DNA from 2 places in the Gottschalkia acidurici 9a genome. Region 2 is predicted to be linked to the other one. Evidence: a T-box and tRNA genes for the amino acid it is inferred to sense, from the RefSeq annotation. Region 2 holds a T-box; the other holds one or more tRNA genes.

Region 1 (4,605 bases), 780 kb from region 2:
CGTAACGGTCCTATTGGAACTGTAGACTTAGTATTTATGGGTGAATATACTAAATTCTTGAACATGGAAAGGTATGCAGAGAATCAATAGTGTTGTACTAGTTAGTTATAAATAGATGATATAGATAACTAGTACAATATTTTTTTGCAAAATACTAGTTCAGGTTCAAATGTAACTAGTATTTGAGGGAGGATTATAATGGTTACTATAAAAGGAAAGAAAGTATACTTAGAGTCTTTAAACTTAGTGAACGTATATGAAATGAGAAGTTGGGGGAATCATGAAGATCCACTTTTCGATGACTACAACTTTCCGGAATTAGAAGATTTCGAGATAAAAAGATGGTTTGATATAAAAACATCTCAAAAAGATTGTGAAAGTTTTGGCGTACTAAATGAAGATGGAAAAACTATTGGCTTTATAAGCATAAAGGATATTAGAAAACTTTTGAAGACGGCTAATCTAGGTATAGCTTTTGATCCAAGGTATATAAATAAAGGGTATGGGACAGAGGCTTTAAAAGTATTACTAAAATACTACTTTGATAGTATGAATATGAGAACTATGTATCTAGATGTGGCAAAACATAATATAAGAGCTATAAAATGTTATGAAAAATGTGGATTTAAGATAATTAAAGAATATACTATGAAAAATAATGACATTAATTTAAATGATATACAACTAGAAGATACAAAGAATTACTTTATTATTAAAAAAGATACCTTATATGGATACTATTATAAGATGAGATTAGGAAAAAATGACTATAAAGATTTTTTATTCACATAAAAAAGATAACTATTGTGCATATCTTTGTGGATATGTTGATAACATTGTTAAAATAGCATTAAATTTGATAAAAACGACAATTATAAACACCATAAGCTGTTGATAACTTTGTTCATAACATAGAAATCAAAGAATCGACAAAAAACTTTAAAAAAAGTGTTGACACTTAGATAAATTTTTTATAATATAGTATATGTTCCTAAGAGAGCAGTTCCTCAGCAACAAAATGAGACCTATTAGCTCAGTCGGTAGAGCACCTGACTTTTAATCAGGGTGTCCCGCGTTCGAGTCGCGGATGGGTCACCAACTTAAAAGGCCCTATGGTCAAGCGGTTAAGACACCGCCCTTTCACGGCGGTAACCCGGGTTCGAATCCCGGTAGGGTCACCAAACAAATAATATTTTCCCAGATACCATAATGTAGTTATGGGCGTGTAGCTCAGCTGGGAGAGCACCTGCCTTACAAGCAGGGGGTCACAGGTTCGAGCCCTGTCACGCCCACCATAAAATAAGTAAAAAACAATATGGCCTGGTAGTTCAGTTGGTTAGAATGCCAGCCTGTCACGCTGGAGGTCGAGGGTTCGAGTCCCTTCCAGGTCGCCATAAGTAAGTTGCTGGTGTGGCTCAATCGGTAGAGCAACTGACTTGTAATCAGTAGGTTGGGGGTTCAAGTCCTCTCACCAGCTCCAATAAAAATTATAAAAGAAGGGTTTCAAAATGTGAGATTTTGGGGCTCTTTTTTTTATTTCAAAAAAATGTTTCAAAAATTCATAATAACATGTTAATATATATAGATAAAATACCCTTTAGTCTAAAGAATGAATTTGAATAAATTTTTAGCCTAAACTGTAAGTTAACGGGTAAAATGAGAATAGATTATAATTTACTACTAACGAGAGGAGTAAGGATATTATGAGTAAAATAAGGATAGGTATAGTTGGATACGGAAACTTAGGAAAAGGTGTAGAAAGATCTATTAAGCAAAACCCAGATATGGAATTAGTAGCTATCTTCTCAAGAAGAGATGTTAAAACAATAGCTAATGGTAGTTCAAAACTAGTTAACATATCTGAAATAGAGTCATATAAAGATAAAGTAGATGTTATGATGCTATGTGGTGGTTCAGCTACAGATTTAGTAGTACAAGGTCCTAGCATAGCTAAGCACTTTAATACTGTAGATAGCTTTGATACACATGCGAAGATTCCAGAATACTTTGAAAGTATGGACAGCGTTTCAAAAGAATCAGGAAAAGTAAGCCTTATATCTACAGGTTGGGATCCAGGGCTATTTTCATTAAATAGACTTTTAGGACAAAGTGTACTACCACAAGGTGTTGATTATACTTTTTGGGGAAAGGGAGTTAGTCAGGGACATTCAGATGCGATAAGAAGAGTTGAAGGAGTAAAGTTAGGAATTCAATATACTATACCTAATGACGAAGCATTACAAAAAGTTAGAGCTGGAGAAGAAATAGAAATTAAAGGGAATGATGGACATGAGCGTGTTTGTTATATAGTACCGGCTGAAAATGCAGATAAAGATAAGATAGAGCAAGAGATAAAAAATATGCCTAACTACTTTGTAGGATATAAAACGACAGTTAACTTTATATCAGAAGAAGAATTTAAAGCTAACCACTCAGGTATGCCGCACGGAGGAAGTGTATTCCGTTCAGGTACTACTGAAGAAGGAGCTAGACAAATCATAGAGTTTAATCTTAAGTTAGGTAGTAATCCAGGATTTACTTCAAGTGTTGCAACAGCTTATGCAAGAGCAGTATATAAATACTCAAAAGAAGGAAGAACAGGGGCACTAACAGTATTTGATATACCATTTGCATATCTTTCACCTAAGTCAGCTGAAGAATTAAGAAGAGACATATTATAAGAGACATATTTTTTATGTTGATTTTAAATATATTATTAAAAAATAACCGTAAGAGAAAGTGTTCTCTTACGGTTATTTTCTTTCCCATCTTAAGTCAGGACCAAAGAATTTTAGAGGTGTAAATTGACTAAATAATCTAGAAAATATTCTATCTGTATAAACATTAGCTATTTCCATAGGAGCTAGATTTGTAGATATAATAGTTTTCTGACCTTTTATAAGCCTAGAATTAACTATATTAAATATCTCTGTATTTGTAAAACTATTCGTAAGCTCTGTACCTAAGTCATCTATTATTAAAAGATCGGATTGAAACAATAGGTTATACTCAGATTCGTCTATACTTACACTATAGCTTGGTTGAAATTTGTGTTTACTAATTATGTCTAGAATATTAAACGCAGTTTGATATATAACTATTTTTCCTCTGTCTAAAAGATTTTTAGCTATACAGTTGCACATAAATGTCTTACCTAAGCCGGTTGTCCCATAAAGTAAAAGATTTTCTTCATTTTTCTCATCAAAGTTAAAGCAGAATCCCTCACATATTTGTAGAATATCTAATATATTTTCCCGAGGAGTAAGTTTCTCATCTTCAAAAGGTTCTGTGGAAAATATATCTATATTAAAAGTTTTAAAGTTTTCTTTTTGAAGAAGATTTCCAAGGTTAGACATTCTATAAGATCTTTCTATGAGCACTTGTCTTAAACAATTGCATCTATTACCATTTTCTAAAAAACCAGTATCTTTGCACTTATTGCAGTTATAGTTTATATCAAGATACTCAAGAGGTATGTTATTTTCAGTCATAAGGATTGCTTTTTCTTTTTTCAAACTATCCATTGTTTCTTTTATCTCGTTAACTTTTTCCTCATATGATTCTGGATCTTGAAGAATAGCTTTAGATATAAGAAATCCTGTTTTTGATATTTCCATATCAATTTCCTTTATTCTCGGTATCTTTGAATATACTTCTTCTTGTCTTATCTTTTGACTATATATTGAATCATCTCTACGTTTTTCATAGTCTCTTAAAACTTCTCTAATGAATGATTTGTTCATAGTATATCACTCCTATGTTTTTTCCTAAGAACCATTTGCTCCAGCTCTTCGGGAGTATATTTAGAAGTTCTCTGTTCAAAGTTATGAAACTTAGTTTTTACTGATGCATTACTAGGATTAGATCTTCCATAATTATTTTTATATGTTTGATTAGTGGCTTTATTACTTTGATTGACATCTTTTACTGCTATATCATCTATAGTTTTAATATCTTTACTGTGCCATGAAGATAGTATTGAGTTTATATAGTTGACACTAGGGTTTGCAGTCTTACTACTACTTTCACAAGCTTTTAGAACTAAATCCATACTGAAATTCCAATCATCAAACCACTTACTCATTACTTTCATTTCACTCTCAGTAGGTTGTCTAAATCCAATACCTAAAGATTTCATAATTCTATCATATCTATAAAACTTTTCGTCTTGGTTTTTGAAATAATCATTTAAGCTTTCAACATTAGTAATGCCCATATCGTACCAGTTTCTGATTATACCTTCGATATAATTTAAATTTTTCTTTCCTCTCTTTTCTATACTATAGAAAAAAGCCTTAACTATTACATCTGTACTCATATTGTAATTATAGAGCCATTCTAAAATTTTTCTCTTTTCATTAGGAACTAAAGGTCTTCTTACTATATAATCTATAGATTTAAACATTTCATTAATTCCTTGAATTCTATTAGCCTCAACCAAGTCCTCTGAAGAGCATGTGTAAGTAGTAGAAGTAGTATTAGTGGTAGAGGATGAGACAGGCTTATAATTATTTTTTATGTAGAGTTGTTTAAGATTTAAAAATTCTACTTTATAGTCATAATCGTTGCTGTCTTCTTTAATATGTTTTTTAATAATGCCCTTAT
Region 2 (4,605 bases):
AGCTTCTCTTATTTTATATCCTATTTTTTCAGCTCTAGTATCCATTTCTACTCTTATTCCTTTAGATTCTAATTGTTTTTTCACTTCGTTTGCATAGTCATTAAATTTATCTGATATTGGTAGTATATCTACTTGAACTGGTGCTAACCATGTAGGGAATTTACCTGCATAGTGCTCTATTAGTACTCCTATAAATCTTTCCATACTTCCTAGTATTGTTCTATGAATCATAACTGGTCTGTGTTTTTCATTGTCTTGACCTGCATATGTTAAGTCAAATCTTTCTGGCATTTGGAAGTCTAATTGTATAGTTGCACATTGCCAAGTACGTCCTATGCTATCTTCTAGATGGAAGTCTATTTTTGGTCCGTAGAATGCTCCATCGCCTTCATTTATTATATATTTTATTCCTTTTTCTTCTAAAGCTTCTCTTAAGTTATCTGTTGCTATTTCCCATTGTTCTTCAGTTCCCATAGAGCTTTCTGGTCTAGTTGAAAGTTCTACATGATACTTAAATCCAAATACCTCATACATATAGTCTGCTAGTTCTATTACTCCTATTAACTCATCTTTAACTTGTTCTGGTAGCATAAATATATGAGCATCGTCTTGAGTAAATGTTCTTACTCTCATAAGACCATGTAATGCACCTGCTAGCTCATGTCTGTGTACTTGACCTAGTTCACACATTCTAAGTGGTAAATCTCTATAGCTATACATTCCTGATTTGTATACAAGCATAGATCCTGGACAGTTCATAGGCTTAATAGCATAGTCACTTTCATCTATAGCTGTAGTATACATATTTTCTTTATAGTGATCCCAGTGTCCTGATTGAAGCCATAAGTCTCTATTTAATATAAGTGGTGTTTTTATTTCTCCATAACCTCTTTTTATATGCTCAGCTTTCCAGAAGTTTTGTATAGTGTTCCAAAGTACCATTCCTTTTGGATGGAAGAATGGGAATCCTGGTCCCTCATTATGCATTGAGAATAATCCTAGCTCTTTTCCTAGTTTTCTATGATCTCTTTTCTTAGCTTCTTCTAGCATTGTTAGATAAGCTTCTAGATCTTTATTCTTTTCAAATGAAGTTCCATATATTCTTTGAAGCATTGGTCTTTTTTCATCGCCTCTCCAATATGCTCCTGCTATTGAAGTTAATTTTACTGACTTAACTTTTTTAGTACTTGGTAAATGTGGCCCTCTACAAAGGTCTGTGAAATCACCTTGTTTGTAGAATGATATTTCAGTTCCTGCTGGTAAGTCTTGTACTAATTCTAGTTTATAGTCTTCTCCTCCCAGTCCCTTTAAATATTCAAGAGCTTCTTCTCTATCTAGAACAAATCTTTCTATTAAAAGATCTTCTTTTGCTATCTTTTTCATTTCTTTTTCTATTGCTTCTAAATCTTCTGGTGTAAATCTATGCTCAGTATCTATATCATAATAAAATCCATCTTTTATAGCTGGTCCTATTGCAAGTTTTGAATCTGGGAAAAGTCTTTTTACCGCTTGTGCTAGTATATGTGCACTTGTATGTCTGAAGATTTCTCTTCCTTCTTCATCTTCAAATTTTAATAAAGATACATCACTATCTTCATTTACTTCATCATTAAGACCTTTAAGCTCTCCATTAACTTTAGCTCCTAATACTACTCTTGAAAGTCCTTCACTTATATCTCTTGCTATATCTATAACTTTAACACCATTGTCAAACTCTCTAACTGATCCGTCTGGCAATGTAATTTTTATTTTTGACATTGAAATTCTCCTTTCTTAATAAAAAAACTCTCATCCCTAGAAGTTCTAGGGGTGAGAGTTATATATTCACACGGTACCACCCTAATTTAAAACTATATATTTTACATAGTTTTCTCTAATGATTATAACGTCATCAACGGATATCCCTTTCGGGCTCAACTCAAGGGTAGTTTTCAATCAGCTTCATCTAGGGTGCTTCCAGCCCAGGCAACCCCTCTCTATAGACTACATCTAATTTACTCGTCCTATCATAGCTTTAGCTTACTTTATATAATATCTTAAATTATAGATACTTTTTTTAATTATGTCAACCCTTCTATATACCCTTATTATTTTCACTTAAGTCGCTTCCTGGTCTTATATTGTCTTTAAATTTATCAACATAAAATTTTCCACTTCTATCTACTGTTGCATACATAACTTCAGAGACTTTATCTATTTTATATTTGTTTAGTTCTTTCATAAGCTGCTTTCCAGTTAGTTTTCTTTGTTTTAAATTTTCATATATTATTTGTCCACCTATTATTAATTCTGTAGGTATACTTTCATCTGATGGAGTTATATTTAAATCACCTAATGTTACATTCCTTTTCTCTCCTACTTTTATAATACTTAATGATCCGTTCATCTCTATTAAACCAAACTCAACATCATCAGGAGAGAAGCAGTCTTGCTGCCTTAATAACACCATAAGGTCATCTACGTTATATCCTAACCTTTTTAAATTTCTTTCTAATATCTGGCCATCCTGAATAACTAATACAGGTTCTCCTTGAAATACTTTGCTTAAACTTCTTTTTTTAAGTGCAACTTTATTTACAAAATAAGTAAGTGCTCCGAAAAGTATTACTCCTAACAAGTGTTGCCAAGTATGATTTTCTAAATCTGTAGCTAAGTTTGCAGCTATAGAACCAAATGTTATTCCATTTATATATTCAGCAACCGTAAGCTGAGACACTTGTTGCCTTCCTAAAATTCTAGTTATGTATAGTATCGAGAAAAAAGCTAAAAGTGTTTGTATCGTGATTTCAATTAATGACTTCATTTTCTCACCTCTCAATTTTATTTCATATATATTTTTATCTTATATTGCAAATACTATTCATAAGTAAGCAATTAGTTTTAACATATTGTAAGTTATATAAATGCCAACATCTTTTAGTTGGTATTAGTAAATTAGGATCTTTAGTATGGATTTCATTATATTTTAGAACTTGGTATCTAATTTCCTATCAAGGAAGTTAGTATCTAAATATCCCTATTTAATAATTAATATAACTATTATGTAAAAGAGGTGAAGTCATGGATTTAGTTTATGAAGTTATACTTTCAGCGTTGTTTATAGTTGTTGGTTTTGTAATAATTTGGATACTCTCTAAAAAGGAGATCATTTAGATGTCTCCCCGAGGATAAGATCAATTTGCATTTCTTTTTGCTCTCTTTTAACAGTAACTTTTATTTTATCGTTAGGATCGTATTTTTCTATAATAGAAGATAGTTCTACTGTACTTCTAACTCTATTAGTATTTATTTTTACTATTATATCGCCCACGGCTAAATTACTTTTGTCTGCTGGTCCATTTTTAGATATACCTCCTATGTATACTCCTTCTGGACTTTTGGAGTTTTTAAGTCCTAGTCCTAGCCATGGTCTTTTTATATAGCCGTTCACTATAAGTTCATCTACTATTGGTGTTACGGTATTTATAGGTATGGCAAATGCCATCCCTTCAATCTGTGATGATGCTATTTTTAAACTATTTATACCTACGATTTCTCCATTTTCATTGATGAGTGCTCCACCACTATTACCAGGATTTATAGCTGCATCAGTTTGTATTAAGTTTACTTTCCTATTACCTATATTTATACTTCTATTAGTGGCACTTATTATTCCTGATGTTACAGAGCCAGAAAACTCTTGGCCAATAGGACTTCCTATGGCTATGGCTCTTTCTCCTACTTTTAAGTCATCAGAATTACCAAAGTTACCTCTTTTAAGGTCATTTTTATCTATTTTTATAACTGCTAGATCCGTTTTAGCATCTTCTCCTATAATACGTCCTTCATATTCTTCTCCGTTATCTAGAACTATAGATATTGCTGAAGCTCCCCTTACAACATGTTGATTTGTTATTATATATCCATCTTTTTTATAAACTACTCCAGATCCAATTCCTCTATCTGTTAATATTTTTTGACCTTGTTTCTGAATATAAGCCTTATTTTTTACTACTACTATTGATGGAGATGCTTCCTTTGCTATTTTAACTATAGGATCCTGCTTAACATCTTTTTCACTTGAAGCTTCTAGAGCTTGTAATTGTTCCATATTGTCGCTTTCAACTAGTAAATATCCTAGAAAAAAACCAAATATAAATCCTGATATACATACCACTAGTAGTATGTTATTGCTATTTCCTTTTACGTACTCTTTGTATAATTTATTTACCTTACTTTTTATTTTCATATCTTTATACCTCCATATACTAGGATAGTATGTTCTATGCACTTATGATATGATTGTTGACTTATTTAGTTTTTCTATACAAAAAAGACCTACTTTCAATACTTCTTTGAAAATAGGTCTTCTATATATTTATATGATTATTTTCCTAATATATTTCTTGCAACTTGTAGTCCGTTAGCTGAGGCTTGTTGAAGTCCTCTTGTAATTCCAGCTCCATCTCCTACAGCATATAATCCTTTTATTTCTGTTTCAAATTTATCATCTACTACTACTTTACTAGAATAGAATTTAACTTCTACACCATACATTAATGTCTCATCACTTGCCATTCCTGGCACTACTTTATCTAGTGCCTCTATCATTTCCTCTAAATCTTT

The links. A T-box is a leader RNA that pairs with one kind of tRNA and senses whether it is charged. The one in region 2 lies ahead of thrS (threonine--tRNA ligase), so its partner is inferred to be a tRNA-Thr.
Region 1: it encodes a tRNA-Thr, which carries the amino acid that the T-box ahead of thrS (threonine--tRNA ligase) is inferred to sense. The anticodon was not compared.

The regions. Positions count from the first base shown of each region.
Region 1 is NC_018664.1:2,997,777-3,002,381, reverse strand. Features, by position in the region: gene dnaB (replicative DNA helicase) at 1-90, shown strand, start outside; gene CURI_RS14255 (GNAT family N-acetyltransferase) at 199-792, shown strand; tRNA gene CURI_RS14250 (tRNA-Lys) at 1,023-1,098, shown strand; tRNA gene CURI_RS14245 (tRNA-Glu) at 1,107-1,181, shown strand; tRNA gene CURI_RS14240 (tRNA-Val) at 1,220-1,295, shown strand; tRNA gene CURI_RS14235 (tRNA-Asp) at 1,318-1,394, shown strand; tRNA gene CURI_RS14230 (tRNA-Thr) at 1,405-1,480, shown strand; gene CURI_RS14225 (diaminopimelate dehydrogenase) at 1,704-2,681, shown strand; gene CURI_RS14220 (ATP-binding protein) at 2,754-3,743, opposite strand; gene CURI_RS14215 (DnaD domain protein) at 3,740-4,605, opposite strand, start outside.
Region 2 is NC_018664.1:675,323-679,927, reverse strand. Features, by position in the region: gene thrS (threonine--tRNA ligase) at 1-1,758, opposite strand, end outside; T-box leader at 1,803-2,019, opposite strand; gene CURI_RS03055 (YetF domain-containing protein) at 2,075-2,803, opposite strand; gene CURI_RS03050 (S1C family serine protease) at 3,146-4,228, opposite strand; gene CURI_RS03045 (NAD(P)/FAD-dependent oxidoreductase) at 4,366-4,605, opposite strand, start outside.